Linked DNA regions of Hoeflea sp. 108. The protein of the gene in region 2 binds, or shares a complex with, the protein of the main gene of each other region. Links are inferred from orthologs where the notes say so. Each region holds a gene or a part of one and is shown on either strand. Other genes may lie near its edges.

The links.
Region 1: the proteins of B015_RS0110625 (region 2) and smc are in contact, whole or in part, in a crystal structure (PDB 3ZGX), measured with the Bacillus subtilis proteins. The link is inferred for Hoeflea sp. 108 from one-to-one orthologs.

What each region holds. Positions count from the first base shown.
Region 1 is NZ_KB890024.1:1,278,769-1,289,937, reverse strand. What follows is about bases 3,424-7,482. They hold smc (chromosome segregation protein SMC), read right to left. Parts: upstream 7,083-7,482; coding sequence 3,624-7,082; downstream 3,424-3,623. Other genes in these bases: B015_RS0106345 (DsbA family protein), read right to left, coding at 7,143-7,482; B015_RS0106355 (glycosyltransferase family 25 protein), read left to right, coding at 3,424-3,584. In the rest of the region: B015_RS0106370 (efflux RND transporter permease subunit), read right to left, coding at 1-756; B015_RS0106365 (efflux RND transporter periplasmic adaptor subunit), read right to left, coding at 753-1,943; B015_RS0106360 (TetR/AcrR family transcriptional regulator), read left to right, coding at 2,098-2,643; more of B015_RS0106355, read left to right, coding at 2,805-3,423; more of B015_RS0106345, read right to left, coding at 7,483-7,883; B015_RS0106340 (DUF721 domain-containing protein), read right to left, coding at 8,026-8,523; mutY (A/G-specific adenine glycosylase), read left to right, coding at 8,582-9,694; B015_RS0106330 (HAD family phosphatase), read left to right, coding at 9,698-10,309; B015_RS0106325 (site-specific DNA-methyltransferase), read right to left, coding at 10,469-11,169. UniProt on the Bacillus subtilis protein: Required for chromosome condensation and partitioning.
Region 2 is NZ_KB890024.1:2,176,185-2,181,112, reverse strand. Bases 2,137-4,928 are described here. They hold B015_RS0110625 (ScpA family protein), read right to left. Parts: upstream 4,037-4,928; coding sequence 3,236-4,036; downstream 2,137-3,235. Other genes in these bases: nagZ (beta-N-acetylhexosaminidase), read right to left, coding at 4,103-4,928; scpB (SMC-Scp complex subunit ScpB), read right to left, coding at 2,505-3,239; B015_RS0110635 (ABC transporter ATP-binding protein), read right to left, coding at 2,137-2,466. In the rest of the region: twin-arginine translocase subunit TatC, read right to left, coding at 1-360; Sec-independent protein translocase protein TatB, read right to left, coding at 357-1,076; B015_RS0110640 (twin-arginine translocase TatA/TatE family subunit), read right to left, coding at 1,109-1,327; more of B015_RS0110635, read right to left, coding at 1,363-2,136. UniProt on the Bacillus subtilis protein: Participates in chromosomal partition during cell division. May act via the formation of a condensin-like complex containing Smc and ScpB that pull DNA away from mid-cell into both cell halves.

The DNA.
Region 1 (11,169 bases), 890 kb from region 2 along the record:
GACATTGCCGTTCTCGGATTTGAGCGGCAGTTCGGCAAACGCTTCAGGCGTCTGCAGCGTCGACTTCATGGTGATCGAGTATGTGACATACTCGTTCTTGGTCTTGCCGGGGGCCGACAGGAAGTTCGAGGCGTTGATGGCTTGCAGCACTTCGGCTGCGGTCAGGCCGCGTGCCGCGAGCTTCACCGGATCGATCCAGACACGCATCGAATAGTTGGCCGCGCCCAGAACCTGGACTTCGGCAACGCCCTCGATGGTCGACATGCGCGGACGGATGACACGCTGGATGTATTCGGTCAGCTCCTCGGCGCTCATGTTCGGGTTCTGCATCGCCAGGTACATGATGGCGAACTGCATGCCCGTGCCCTTGACGATCGTCGGATCCTTGGCGTCGCTCGGCAACTGGCCGCGCACCTGCTGGACCTTGGACATGACCTCGGTCAGCGCGGTGTCGGGATTGGAGCCGAGCTTCATCTGCACGGTCACGATGCTGGTCGACGGACGGCTCTGAGACGTCACGTAGTCGACGTTTTCGGTCGTCGACACAGCGGCTGAGATCGGTGCGGTGATGAAGCCCTGGATAAGGTCGGCGCTGGCGCCGGGATAGACGGTGGTGATGGTGATCACCGTCTCCTCGACCTCGGGATATTGCCGGACTGACAGATTGAAAATGCCCTGGAAACCCAGGAGCAGGATCATGAAGGCGAGGACCGTCGAGAGGACGGGGCGCCGGATGAAGATGTCAGAGAAACTCATTTCGTGGCCGCCTTCGCATCGGTCGAGGGTACGGGCGAAACCGTGTTGTCGATCTTGACCGGGGTGCCGTTCGAAAGCCTGTTCTGGCCTGCGACCACCAGTTCATCGCCGCCCGAGACGCCTTCGAGGATTTCGACGCGGCCCTGCGAGCGGCGGCCAACCTTGACGAAGATCTGCTTGACGGCCAGCGCCTGCTCGGCTTCCGGCTTGGCGTCTGCTGCCGCGGCCGGAGCAGCCGGCGCTGCCGGCGCTGCCGACGCCTGCGCTTCGGGCTTCTCAGCGGGGCGCACGACATAGACGAAGTCGCCATAGAGGCTCGAGGTCAGCGCCGTCAGCGGAACCGCGACGACATTATCTTCCTTGGGCAGCTCGACACGGACGCGGACGAACTGACCCGGGCTCAGCTTGCCCTCAGGGTTGGTGATCTCGGCGCGGACCGAAACAAGGCGGCTCTGCGGGTCGACCTTGGGGTCGATACCAATGACCGAACCGTTGAACGGCATGCTGTCGGACGAGACGCCGAAATTGACCGGCTGTCCGATCTTCAGCTGAGCGAGCTGCTGCTCCGGAACGGCGAAATCCGCGCGCATCGTCTCGAGATCCTGCAGCGTAGCAATGACGTTGCCGGGAGCGACATACTGTCCGATATCGACTTTCGGGATACCGATGGTGCCGGAGAACGGCGCACGCAACTGCTTCTGGTCGAGCACGGCCTGGAGCTTCTGGACCTGGGAAGCCGAGGTAGAGGCCGTTGCCCGCGCCGCATCCAGCGTCACGTCGGAACCAACGCCACGGCGGCGCAATTCGGTTGCCCTGTCGAGCGCCTGCTGGTCGAGATCGGCCTGGGTCTTGGCCGCCGCCAGATCCGCCTGCTGAACGGCATCGTCCAACTGGATCAGCACGTCACCCTTGTTGACGCGCTGATTGGCGGCGAACTTGATCTCCTTGACGATGCCAGTCGCCTCGACCGTCAGGTCCACGCCCTGCGAGGCGCCGACAGTACCGATCGTTTCGATGCCCGGTGTCCATGGACCCGGCTCGACTTTCGTGGTCGCAACCGTAACCGACGCAACGGGCATATTGGCGAAGTACTGCTTGATGCCGTTGTCACGCATGATGTTGAAGCCGACGATACCGCCGCAAACGAGGACGAGCAGCACGATAGCGATGATGAAGCGCTTGATCAAAGGAGACCCCAGTCGTTTGGAACCGCACACACCCGGACGGGTTGCGGTGCACAATGAACCCATTTTGGGAAAAACCCAAGGGCAGCGCGCTTACTGTACCGTCTGGACGGTATTGTCAATCCACGATAAAGTGAACGGCATTGGAGGTACCGTCATGTCTGGTCACAGACCGAGTTCACGCGAGAAGATCCTCGCCGCCGCAGCCGAGCTGGCCGATATCGTCGGCCCGGGCAACATCTCGCTCGACGCTGTCGCCCAGCGCGCCGGCGTGTCGAAGGGCGGCCTCCTCTACAACTTCCCCTCCAAGGCGAAGCTGATGCAGGCTCTGGTCGAGGAATATCTCAAGAGCTTCGAACAGGCCCTTGCCGCCAAGTCGGCAGACCAAGGTGCGGCCTCCCCCAACAGCCTTGCCGCTTATATCGAACTCTCCGCTGAAGAATGCCAGCACCATCAGCCCTCGGCCGCCGGGGTGCTGGCGGCACTGTCCGAAGACCCTGACTTCCTCAATCCGGTCAGGGACTTCAAGCGCAACCTGCTCGACCGGCTGAAGGCGGAAAACCCCGATACGGCCAAGCTGCTCGTGGCGTTCCTCGTCATCGAAGGCCTGCGCAGCATGAACCTGTTCGACATGGACATTCTCCATGAGGACGAACGCGACATGGCGATTTCATACCTGCTCGACGAGGCAGGCAGGGGATAAATCAGAGCGAGTTGAAAAAGCCCTTTCTAATGCAATAAATAGTTTGTATACATTTGACATGATGCAACCTGAGCGTATATGAGGTTGTCGTCATTCACGTGGCTATCCTGCCCAATACTGCGTGTAGTTCTAGTAGTCCTCATTCATGAGAGAGACGCTATATGCAGTTTAATGAGCCGCTCACGCTGGTCGTGACCGTGGATTCAGAATCCGGCCCCCGTCGCAATTCGACCCGGGCGCAACTCAAAGCGCTTGCCTGGCCCTTCACCTTCGTCGACGGGCTCACCACACAGTCTCCTGAAGTCGCCGCAATCTATGACGCAAGGCAAAACCGTCGAAAGTCGAAGCGTCCGCTAGCCCCGGCTGAAGTGGCGGCCTATGCCAGCCACCGCAAGGCGATGGGCGAGTTCCTCGCAACCGATCACAAGGTCGCGCTGATCCTTGAGGACGACTTCCATCTGATCGACCCCGGCAGGTTCGCCAGCCGCGTCAAGGCGCTGATGAAGGCGCCGGTCGTGTGGGACATCCTCAAACTGTTCGACTTCCAGGAACGACCTGTCGTGGAGTCGATACCTGTAGGCGACGTCAAAATCGTCTCGCATGGCAGCCCAACTGCCGGCATGGTCGGCTACCTGATCACACGCCGCGGTGCCCAGCGCATGCTGCGCCGTCCGACGGTATTCCGGCAGATCGACGAGGACATCAAGTTTTTCTGGGAACTCAAACTACGGGTGCTGTCCGTGCAGCCCAACCTCATCGCCGACATTGGGCACGAACTCGGCGGCAGCCTGATCGAACCCGAACGCCTCGAGGTCAGGAAGCAGCGAAGCTGGGTGATTTCGCTGAAAGGGCTTGCGCACACCGGTTTGCGCAAACTCAATTATCGGCGTCACCGCAAAGACTACTGCCTCACGCTGAAAAAGGCCGGACGCAGCTCATAGGGCTGACCTTGTATCAGAGGCGGCGGAGATCGCTCCTGACTAGCTGGCCTCGCGCAGGGCCTCGGCCGCCTGCAGGTCGACCGAAACCAGCTGGCTCACACCTTGCTCGGCCATGGTGACGCCGAACAGCCTGTTCATGCGCGCCATGGTGATCGGGTTATGGGTAATGACGACGAAACGCGTCTCCGTCGAAGCGGCCATTTCGTCCATCAGGTTGCAGAAGCGCTCGACATTGTGATCGTCGAGCGGCGCGTCGACCTCGTCGAGCACGCAGATCGGCGCCGGATTGGTCAAAAACACCGCAAAGATCAGCGCCATCGCTGTCAGCGCCTGCTCGCCGCCGGACAAAAGCGTCATAGTCTGCGGCTTCTTGCCGGGCGGGCGGGCAAGGATTTCGAGGCCGGCCTCGAGAGGATCTTCCGACTCGATCAATTGCAATTCGGCGGTGCCGCCGCCGAAGAGATGCGTGAACAGCCGCTTGAAATGCCCGTTGACCAGATCGAACGCGGCCAGCAACCGTTCGCGTCCTTCGCGGTTCAAACCCTGGATGCCCTGGCGAAGCTTGCGGATTGCCTCGATGATGTCCTCGCGCTCGGAGACGATCGCCTCCAGCCGCTCGGACAGTTCCTTCTGCTCTTCCTCGGCGCGCAGATTGACGGCGCCCAGGCGCTCGCGCTCCAGCTTCAGTCGCTCCAGGGTCCTTTCGATCTCGACCGGGTCGGGCATCGGGCTGTCGGCTTCGAGGCCGGTGTGGCGGATGACGAGATGGGGAGCCGTGTTCAGCACTTCCTGGATGCGCGCTTCGATCTCGCGACGGCGCTCGTCGGCAGCGGTCAGCCGCTCCTCCGAACGCGCACGTGCCTCGCGGGCCTCCGCAAGCCCCTGGATGGCAGCTGTCGCCGCCTTGTCGAGCACAGCCTGCTTGGCCTCGGCTTCCTGCAAGCGGTCTGAAACCTCCTTGCGCTGCGCCTCTGCCTGGTTGAGCTGCGACATCAGCGAGCGACGGCGCGCGTCCAGTTCATCCGGCGCCTCCGCAAGCGCCTCGCGCTCGGCTCCGGCTTCCTCGCGGCGCTCGGTCAGGGATTCGATCTGTTCGGCCGCGCTTTCGGCGCGCAGCACCCAGCTCTGGCGTTCGGCGCCGATCGAACCCAGCCGGCGCGACCGCGCTTCCGCCTCGCGGTTCAGGCCATCATGGACGGCGCGCGCATCGGCCAGGGCCGAGCGCTCTCGTGCGACCGAAGCCGAAAGCTGGTCGAGACGCTGCTGAAGATCGCCGAGGTCGGCGGCAGCGCCAAGCATGTCCTCCGCCTCGACATAGACGGCATGCGCTTCCTCATGCGAATCGGCAACGCGGCTGCGTGCCTCATCGAGTGCTGCGCGACGGCTGCTCAATTCGCCAGCGGCCCGCTCGGCCTGGGCGAGCGCATCGCGCGCCGCACTCACCTGATGCTGCGCGTCTCGCCCCGCCTGTCTGGCCAGCCGTTCGGCCTCAGCGCTTTCGCGCACGGCAGCTTCGGCGCGCGCCAGTGCTTCCTCGGCAGCGCGCACGATGAGCGTAGCCTCAATCGCCTCGGCATCGAGTTCGGCCAGGCGGTTCTTCTGGGCAAGACGAAGCGCTGCCGCGGTCGGCGCATCGGCGCTTGCCGTCAGCCCATCCCAGCGCCACAGGGCGCCTTCCTTGCTGACGAGCCTTTGGCCCGGGGCCAACAATGGCTGCAGCAGCGGGCCGTCGGCCGCATCGATCACGCCGACCTGGGCAAGGCGGCGTGCCAGCTGCTGCGGAGCGCGGACCATTTCGGCAAGGCTGCTGGCGCCCGCCGGCAGTTTCGGATCGGTCGGCGCCGGCTTGGCGCCGCTCCAGTGCACCGGTGCTGCGCTGTCGAGCGCTGCTTCGAGATCATCGCCGAGGGCAGCGCCGAGTGCGGTCTCAAAGCCGCGGTCAACGCCGATCTGCTCGAGCACTGCCGGATAGGCATCGCCCGATACGGCGGCGATGATCTTGGCCAGCGTGCGCGCCTCAGTCTCGATGCGGGCGAGCTCGGCCTTGGCCTCCTGCAGCGGCTGGCGGGATGCCGCTTCTGCCTGGCGCGCCTCGCCAACCGCGCGTTCAGCCTCGGCCGCGGCATATTCTGCTTCTTCCAGCGCTTCCTGGGCGGCTTCGGCCAGCATGCGCTTTTCAGCCGGATCGGCGAGTGCTGCGATCCGGGCAGCGATCTCGCCGGCCTCGCGGTCAAGCTCGGCGAGCTGGCGCGCAAAACGGTCGCGGCGTTCGGCGGCATCGCGCATGGCGCGTTCGGCCTGGCTGCGTCCCGCAGCCGCCTCGGCGCGCTCGGCGGTCGCCCGGCCAAGCTCGGCCTCGGTCTTGGCCAGCGTCGCCATTGCTTCGTCAAGTGCCGCGCGGGTCTCCGCCTCGCGGTCGGCCGCGCCGTCGTTCTCGTCGCGCAGCGACCGCTCTTCGGCATCAAGCCGCGACAGGATCGCGGCGTTGTCGCCGATCATCCGCTGCTCGCGGGCAATGTCCGCATCGAGCTGCTGCAGGCGGCGATCAAGTTCGCTCTGGCGCGAATTGATGCGGCCAGCCTCTTCCTCGAGCTGCGAGCGGGCAATCGACAGCCGCTGCAGGGTCGCGGCTGCCGAGGCATCGGCCTCACGCATCTCAGGCAGCTTATGGGCGCCGATCGCCTGATCCTTGGCCGCCGCCATCTGGGAGGCGGCACGTTCGGCAACGAGCGAAGTCGCGACGGCCAGCGCCGATTGCGCCTCGCCTTCCTGCGTCTTGGCAAGCGTCCAGCGCAGGTGCAGCAGCGTCGCTTCCGCCTTGCGGATGTCGGCCGACAGGTTCTTGAAACGCGACGCCTGGCGCGCCTGGCGCTTCAGGCTCTCGATCTGGCCTTCCAACTCGCCGACGACATCGTCAAGGCGCTCCAGGTTCTGCTCGGCGGCGCGCAGGCGCAGTTCCGCCTCATGGCGGCGCGTGTGCAAGCCGGAAATACCTGCCGCCTCTTCGAGCAGGGCGCGGCGCGCCTGCGGCTTGGCCTGGATCAGCTCGCCGATACGCCCCTGCCCGACCATCGAGGGCGAACGTGCACCCGTCGACTGATCAGCGAACAGAAGTTGCACGTCCTTGGCGCGGGCTTCCTTGCCGTTGATGCGATAGACGGAACCGGCCTCGCGCTCGATGCGGCGCGACACCTGGAGTTCGTCGGCGTCATTGAAGGACGCAGGCGCGGTGCGGTCGGTGTTGTCGAGGAAAAGCGTGACTTCGGCGGTGTTACGTGCCGGCCGGGTGCCCGAACCCGAGAAGATGACGTCGTCCATGCCCGAGGCGCGCATGTTCTTGTATGAGCTTTCGCCCATCACCCAGCGCAACGCTTCGACCAGATTGGATTTGCCGCAGCCGTTCGGCCCGACGATGCCGGTCAGGCCGCGTTCGATGACGAACTCGCCGGGCTCGACGAAGGATTTGAAACCGAGAAGGCGGAGGCGCGAAAACTTCATCCGCGCCAACCCGCGCAAAAGGGAGCGCCGAAGCTCATCCGCTTCGGCGCTGCGAACCTATCAGAGCATGCCGTCGATAATCGCCGACATTTCGTCAATCGTCATCGCCCCTTTGTAGACTTTCCCGTTGATGAAGAAGGTCGGCGTCGAGTCGACCTTGAAATCCTTCTCGCCGCGGGCGCGCACAGCCCTGATATCGTCCAGAAGCTTCTGGTCAGTCAAGCAGGCCTCGAACGACTCCTGTGTAAAGCCGGCCAGCTTGGAAATCTGAAGCAGCGCGTCCTTCGGGTTCTGCGAAGCGGCCCAGTTCGACTGCTGCTTGAACAGCACGTCGACCATCGGGAAGTAGTTGTCCTTCGAGCAGCGCGCAAGCATGAAGCCCGCTTCGGCCAGCGGATCGAACGGGAACTCGCGGTAGATCAGGCGCGCCTTGCCGGTGTCGATGTACTTGGTCTTGAGCGCCGGCAGCGTCGTCTCGTGGAAATGCGCGCAGTGCGGGCAGGTCATCGAGGCGTATTCGACGATGGTCACCGGCGCGTCGGCCTTGCCGAGCACCATATCGGGCAGCGTGCCGGCCTCGAGCAGCTTGGCCATGTCGACCGTGCCCTGCGCGTCGGGAGCCTTCACCGCCTGGACAGGCGTCGCCGGGGTGGCCGGGGCTGCAGGCGTCGCAGGTTCGGCAGGCTTCGGCGTCGCCGCCTTGGCTTCCTCGCCGGAGTCGCTGCAAGCGGAGAGCAGTGCTGCGGCCGAAACGGCTGCCAGCCCGGTAAGTGCGGTCCTGCGGGAAATGGAAGGGAACATACGAATCACCTGACGATGGTTGGATTTTGCAATGCGGATTTACGTGAAGGCGAGAGTTGGCGCGAATTAAGGCATGGCTGTCCCCAAACCAATCGCAAATTTCCGCACTTTCAATCACGAAAGCGCGAGATTCCCGGCATTTCTACTTGCGGGAGGCCAATATCGTCGCACCCAGCTTCTCCAGCGATGCCTTCAGCCCCTCATCTTCGATCAAGCTTACAGTTCCGGCAATCTTCGACTGCTCGGCATCGGTGAGCTTGCGCAGGCGCGGCCGGACCGGGCCCGCATGCCGCGAAACCGGCTTCTGGACGATGCGGATGCGGCCAATCGCGTTGAACCCGAGAAAGGAATTGACCCGGCCGATGATCTCGCCGGTTTCGTGCTGCAGATGAAGTGCCGCCGACCCCGAGCAGGCAACCACCAGCACCGCCGGCTCGAACGGATCGTCCTCGTGCATCCGGCGCGGCCACTGGATCTTCTCCGGCCGCGAGTTCAGCGCCAAGCGCGGCCCGACGATCTCCTCCCAGGACTGGACGAGCCCCACCGATATGCCGGTGCGCTTGCGCAGCACGGGATCGAGGATGGCGCTGGCGAGATCGCTGACCGGGACGGGATTGCCCGTCCACCTTTTACCTGCCATGTCGTGCTCCAGAGATAACCTTGTCGACATGTAACGCCGAAGGCAGTTCCGACCACCAATGGCATCCCCAGCACAGACCCGCAAGCATGCCGATGACGCAGACATCCGGATCGCCTCGGGCCTGCTCGCCTGGTACGACGCAAACCACCGGGAATTGCCGTGGCGGATGCCGCCGCGGGAGCTGGCCAAAGGCCTGCGACCCGATCCTTACCGCGTCTGGCTGTCTGAAATCATGCTGCAGCAGACGACGGTCGAAGCGGTCAAACCCTATTTCCGCACCTTCCTCGAAAAATGGCCGGACGTCGGCTCACTCGCCGCGGCGGATGCAGAGGATGTGATGAAGGCCTGGGCGGGGCTCGGCTATTATTCGCGGGCCCGTAACCTCAAGGCCTGTGCCGAAACGGTCGCCGCCAAACACGACAACCGCTTTCCCGACACCGAAGACGGCCTGCGCGAATTGCCTGGCATCGGTCCCTACACGGCTGCAGCCATCGCCTCCATCGCCTTCAACCGACCGGCGGCCGTGGTCGACGGCAATGTCGAGCGCGTCGTCACGCGCCTGTTTTCGATCGCAACACCCCTGCCCGAGGCCAAGCCGGTAATCCGCGCCCATGTCGAGCGCATGCTCGCAGCATCTCGTCCCGGCGACTTCGCCCAGGCGATGATGGACCTCGGCGCCACCATCTGCACACCCCGCCGGCCGCGTTGCATGCTCTGCCCGCTGCGCGAGGACTGCAGCGCGATCGTCAATGGCGATCCCGAACTCTATCCGGTCAAGCCGCCCAAGGCCGAGAAGCCGCAGCGGCGTGGCGCCGCCTTCGTCGCCGTCACATCGGATGGTTCGGTGCTGCTGCGCAAACGCCCCGGCAAGGGCCTCTTGGGCGGCATGACCGAGGTGCCGACAACGGGCTGGACGGCGCGGATCGACGGCGCCACCGGCACAGAGAGCGCGCCCTTCCCCGCCAGGTGGCAGCGCGCCGGCAGCATCAACCACGTCTTCACACATTTTGCGCTCGACCTCGACGTATTCCGGGCAGATCTGCCCCAGCGCGTCGAGTTCGACGGCCACTTCTGGTCGTCCGCCCACGAGCTCAATGGCGAAGCCTTGCCAACCGTCATGAAAAAAGTCATCGAAGCTGCCATACCGGGTGCAACGAAAAGAGGACGCTAGGGAATGAGCGAGATCCGCCACATCGTCTATGACATCGGCAAGGTGCTGATCCACTACGACCCTGACCTTCCCTTCAGCCGCATCATCCCCGATCCGGTCCAGAGGCGCTGGTTCTTCGACAATGTCTGCACCAGCGACTGGAACATCGAGCAGGACCGCGGTCGCACCTGGGAAGAAGCCGAAGCCCTGCTGATCGTCGAACATCCCGAGCACGAGAAGAACATCCGTGCCTTCCGCGAAAACTGGCACGAAATGGTGCCGCATCACTACCAAGACAGCGTCGCGCTGATGGAGAGCCTGGTCGCTGCCGGCCACGACGTCACCATGCTGACCAATTGGGCGTCAGACACGTTCCGCGAAGCACGCGGCCGCTTCCCGTTCCTGGAGACGCCGCGCGGCGTGACGGTTTCCGGTGACGTCGGCCTGATCAAGCCCGACCGCCGCATCTACGACCTGCATGTCGAGACCTTCGGACTCGACCCGAAAGCCTCGCTGTTCATCGACGACAGCCAGAAGAACGTGAACGCCGCCATCGACGCCGGCTGGCAGGCAGTGCTGTTCACAAACGCCAAAACGCTCGAGGCGGACCTCGAGCGTCTCGGGATCGGGCGGTGACTGGAAACCGACCGACCAACGAAATCCGAAGCCGCGAGGCCAAGAATTTCAAACTGTTTTACAGGACCGCTTGAGTTCCTGAAGGGCCAGATGGCACAAGCCATGGAGCCTGATCCGTCGCGCCTGACTATGAGGCGCGACCGGTGATCGCATGGGTGGTTATGCCCCTGCCTTTTCCATGCCGACGCGAACGATGCGGCGCAGTTCGTCGATCTGGGTGAGACCGCCTGCCCGCTCATAGTGCCAGAAGGTCCAGCCGTTGCAGGCATCGAACCCCTGGACTGCGGCGCCGACGCGATGGATCGAGCCGGCATTGTCGCCGGCCACCAGCGTGCCGTCGGCGCGAACCGTGGCCGAATGGCGTTTCTTGGCATCATAGAGCTTGGCGCCAGGGGCCAGCAGGCCCATGTCGATCAGGCTGATAAAGGCGACCCGCGGCTCGGCGCGCTTGCCGGTCAGCACGGTGAGTTCAGGACCGTCGAGCGTACGCACCGAGGCGATGCGCTCCTGGGCGGCATCGATGTAGGACTGCTCGCGCTCGATGCCGACAAAGTGGCGGCCGAGGCGCTTGGCGACCGCACCCGTCGTGCCCGAGCCGAAGAACGGGTCGAGAATGACGTCGCCCGGCTTTGACGAGGCCAGCATGATGCGGGCCAGCAGTGCTTCCGGCTTCTGGGTCGGGTGCAGCTTGTTGCCGTTGTCGTCCTTCAGGCGCTCGCCACCGGTGCAGATCGGGAACAGCCAGTCGGACCGCATCTGAACGTCGTCGTTCGACGCCTTCATGGCTTCGTAGTTGAAGGTGTAGCCCTTGCCCTTCTGGTCGCGCGAAGCCCAGATCATCGTCTCGTGTGCGTTCTGGA
Region 2 (4,928 bases):
CAGGAAGGCGGCGCGCTCGTTCTTGTAGAGACCGGGTGCGATGAACTTGTAGATCTGCATCGCGATCAGCGGGAACGCGATGACAAGGCCACCGAACATGGCGAGCTTGATCTGCGTGAAGAAGAATTCCTGCGGCGCGGTGTAGATCAGTTCGACCTTGTGCACATCGAGCCCGGCCCATCTCGTCGCCCATTTGAACGGGATGACGAGCAGGTTGAACAGGTGCTTGGCAAAGAAGAAGCAGACCAGGAAGGCGACGAAGAAGCCGCCGATGGACCAGATCAGGCGCCTCCTGAGCTCGATCAGGTGCTCGATCAGCGGGGCCGATGACTTTTCGATCTCGTCGTCTTCGGCTGTCACGAGGCTCTTCCTGCTTTGGTCGTCTTCTTGGCGGCGGCCTTTGCCGCCGGTGCCTTGGCGACAGTGGCCTTTGCAGCCGCGGCCTTGGCAGCCGCAGCCTTGGGGGCCGGGGCCGACTTGGCGACCGCTGCGACGGTTTTGGTCTTGGCTGCTGGCTTCGCTTCAGCGGCGGGCTTGGCAGCAGACTTCGCCTTGGCCGGGGCCTTTGGCTTGGTCGATTTGGCAGCCTCGGCCGCAGCAGGCGCCGCCGCTGCCGGGACCGGTGTCGAGCGTGTTTCGGGCGCCGGGAACACAGGCGGTGCCGGCATGGCCTCGGGTCCGGCAACGCCCGGCATTGCGGTTGCGCCGTTCTTCAACGGCTCGGCCGCATGCACCGCGTCGTCGGCAGGAGGCGGAGGCGCGGGCTGCGTCGGCTTCATGGCCGAATCGATGCCGGCGCGCACATCGGCGGCAGCCTGCTCGAAAGGATTGAGCTGCCGCTTGATTTCGTTGACGGGATTGAGGCCCCTGAGCTCGTCGACCGACTTCTTGACGTCGTCCAGCTCGGCTTCCTTGAGCGCCTCGTTGAACTGGCGCTGAAAATCGCTCGCCATGGAGCGCGCCTTGGCCGTCATGCGGCCCATGGTGCGCAGCATGCGCGGCAAATCCTTGGGGCCGACGACCACGATCATGACGATCGCAATCACCAGCATTTCGGTCCAGCCGATTTCAAACATGTCGGTGCGATCCGGCTAGCAAGAGCCAGGCATCAGCTCTTGCTGGCCTTTTCCTTGGTCGAGTTCACGGTCTCGTCGGAGCGATGCTCGACAGTCTTGGAGTCTTCGGCATCGTCGTCCGACATGCCTTTCTTGAAGCTCTTGATGCCCTTGGCCATATCGCCCATCAGCTCAGGGATCTTACCCCGGCCGAACAGAAGCAGCACGACGACCAGAACGATCAGCCAGTGCCAGATTGAAAAGGATCCCATTGAACTCTCTTTCGAACTGTTTCCCTGCGAATGATCTAGGCTCTTTCGCTTCCGGATTCAAACACTAGAACATCGGCATTCCGAAGCGACAGCCATATATCACGAGCTTTTGCGGACAAAGCGCCGCAGCGGGTGCGTGCCCTGACCGGTGTCTCGGCGCCCGGAACAGCTAGCTCCAGCAACTCCACCACGCCGAGATAGCGCCGGGAGATGATGCGGGCCTGGATTTCGCCTTCTGTCTCGCTGACATCGATGCCGGTGAGGCGGACTGCCACGGAGACCTGGGCGCCATCGGCAATCTCGGTTTCCACCTTGCCGACAGGCGTTTCGGCAACGCCATTTCTGACGCGCGCAGAAAAGACGTTCAGCTCGGAGAAGAAGCCGGCGACGAACAGGTTGGCCGGACTGAGGTAAAGATCCTCCGCCCTGCCCGTCTGCACCAGCTTGCCGTCCTTCAAGAGCGCGATGCGGTCGCCCATGCGCATCGCCTCTTCGGCGTCGTGGGTAACGACAATCGCGGTGGCGCGGCTTTCGCGCAGGATCGCCAGAGTTTCGGCGCGCACCGAATCCTTGAGGCGCGAATCGAGGCCGGAAAAAGGTTCGTCCATCAACAGCACCGCAGGCCGCGGCGCGAGCGCGCGGGCCAGCGCCACGCGCTGCTGCTCGCCGCCCGACAGCGCATGCGGATAGTTGTCGGCATAGTGCTCGAGGCCGACGCGGGCGAGCGCGATCAGCGCTTCTTTCCTGCTCTCGTCGCGCGACAGCGCGGTCAGTCCGAAACGGACATTGTCGAGGATCGTGAGATGTGGGAAGAGCGCGAAATCCTGGAAAACTAGGCCTATCGAGCGCTGCTCCGGCGGCAGGAACACCTGGGGACCGGCGATCTCCTTGCCGTTGAGCAGCACCCTGCCCGACGATTGCGCCTCGATGCCGGCGGCGATCCTCAACAGGGTCGTCTTGCCGGAACCGGACGGGCCGAGCAGGCACAGTACCTCGCCCGGCTCGGCGGCCAGGCTGACGTCACGCAAGGTTTCCGCGCCATTGGCGAAGGAATGGCGAATGTTCTCGAACGCCAGACGCGCTGCAAAGGTCACGCCCGCCGTCACGCGAGCTGCTGTCTGGGCTTTGTCGGTCGTCACAGATGAACCTCCGGGGGCCGGTTCCTCACCGGCGCCGGTCAATCATCTGTGACACGAGGTGTCAACAGGCCAAGCTCCTCGAGGTCGATGTCCGTCAACGGATCCTCGTCCTCGGTGAGCTGGTCCGGGTCGGCTGGCGGCAGTGGCACCGAGAAGCCGGGCGGCATGCGTGACGACAGGAGCCCCGCCCCCTTGAGCTCGTCGATGCCAGGCAGATCGCGGATTTCCTCGAGGCCGAAATGGTCGAGGAACTTGTCGGTCGTGCCGTAGGTCACGGGCCGGCCCGGCGTCTTGCGGCGGCCGCGCATACGTACCCACTCTGTCTCCATCAGCGTGTCGAGTGTGCCCTTGGAGGTTTCGACGCCCCTGATGTCCTCGATCTCGGCGCGCGTCACCGGCTGATGATAGGCGATGACCGACAGAACTTCGAGCGCCGCACGTGACAACTTCTTCTGCTGGACCGTGTCGCGACTCATCAGGAAGGCGAGATCGCCTGCCGTGCGGAAGGCCCAGGAATCTGCGACACGAACGAGGTTGACGCCGCGGCGCTCGTAAATGCGCTGCAGTTCGGCCATGGCCGCCGGCACGTCGACGCCTTCAGGCAGGCGCTGCACCAGCTGGCGCTCGCTCACCGGCTGGGCGCTGGCAAAGACGATCGCCTCGGCCATGCGTACGGCCTCTGCCAGATGCATCCGGGCCGCAGGATTGCGTTCGACGGTTTCGCCGTCCTCGTTGTCGACGGCAAACGGAACAACGTTCGAGCCCTCGGTCATGACGCACCTTCGGTCTGTCGGGCCGCATGATGACGGTCGCGCAGGTAGATCGGCGCAAACGGCTCATGCTGCCGGATCTCGATATGGCCCTCGCGCACCAGCTCCAAGCTGGCGGCAAAGGAGCTGGCGATCGCCGTCGGGCGTTCCTCCGGACGGGTGGTGTAGCGGATCAGGAAATGGTCGAGCGCGGTCCAGTCGTCGAACTGGCCGATCAGGCGCGTCAGGATATCGCGCGCCTGCTTGAGCGACCACACACCACGTTTGGCGATCTGCACGTTGGTGATGGCCTGACGCTGCCGCTGGCCGGCATAGGCGCTCAGCAAGTCATAGAGCGACGCCGAATATTCGTTGCGCTTGTCGATGATGACCATCTCCGGCGCGCCGCGCTGGAAGACGTCGCGACCGAGCCGGTTACGGTTGACGAGCCGGGCGGCTGCATCGCGCATCGCTTCGAGGCGCTTCAGGCGGAACTGCAGCACGGCAGCCATTTCCTCACCGCTCTCGCCCTCTTCACCCGGTTGCTTCGGGATGAGGAGCTTGGACTTGAGGAAGGCGAGCCACGCCGCCATCACCAGATAATCGGCGGCAAGTTCAAGCCTCAGCGCCCGTGCCTGCGAGACGAAGGACAGGTACTGCTCGACAAGTGCGAGGATCGAAATGCGCGAGAGATCGACGCGTTGGCTGCGTGCCAGGTGCAAAAGCAGATCGAGCGGACCTTCGAAGCCGGCAACGTCGACAACCAGCGCCGGATCGTCCGACGTGCGGTCGTCAGGCGCCTCCGCCCACAGGCGGTCCATCGGTGCGGGCTTTGCAGCCTTGCTTTCCAATGCTTCCGCCAAGATCCGTGCCTTCTCCTTGAGAGGCTATGCAACTGCCTCGAAATAATGACCGAATTCTGCCCTGATCGATGCCTCGTCGTGGCCATCGCCCGCCGTGATCGCCTTGAGCGCCCTTTCCGCGCGTTCGAGCGGCTTGCCCATGAGCGGAATTGCACGTGAAGCGATGCCTTGCATCTCTTCCATCACCCCGTTGCAGTGAAGGACAATATCGACGCCTGCCGCAAGGATTGCCGCCGATTTTGACGGGAAATCCCCAGAAAGTGCCTTCATCGACGTGTCGTCGCTGACCAGCAGGCCGTCGAAGCCGATTTCGCCGCGCACGATCTCCTCGATCACCTTGCGTGAGGTGGTGGCCGGCGCCTCGGGATCGACGGCGTCGAAGATGACATGCGCGGTCATCGCGATCGGCAGATGATTGAGCGCCTTGAAGGGCGCGAAATCATGGGCACGCAGCTCATCGAGCGGCGTGTCGACGCGCGGCAGCTCGAAATGCGTGTCGGCAGTCGCCCGGCCATGGCCTGGAATGTGCTTCATGACAGGCAGGACACCGCCGGCCAGAAGCCCTTCGGCAGCAGCAAGCCCGAGGGCGGCCACCGTCGCCGGATCGCGTCCGTAGGCGCGCGCGCCGATCACGTCGCTCGCGCCCTCCACCGGCACGTCGAGCACAGGCAGGCAGTCGGCAGTGATGCCGTAGCGAGCAAGGTCGAAGGCATGGAGGCGCGCATGCAGCCAGGCAGCCCGCAGCCCCGCCTCGCTGTCGCTCTGATAAAGCGCGCCGAGTGCGCCACCGGCCGGATAGTTCGGCGCCAGCGGCGGACGCAGTCGCTGCACCCGGCCGCCCTCCTGGTCG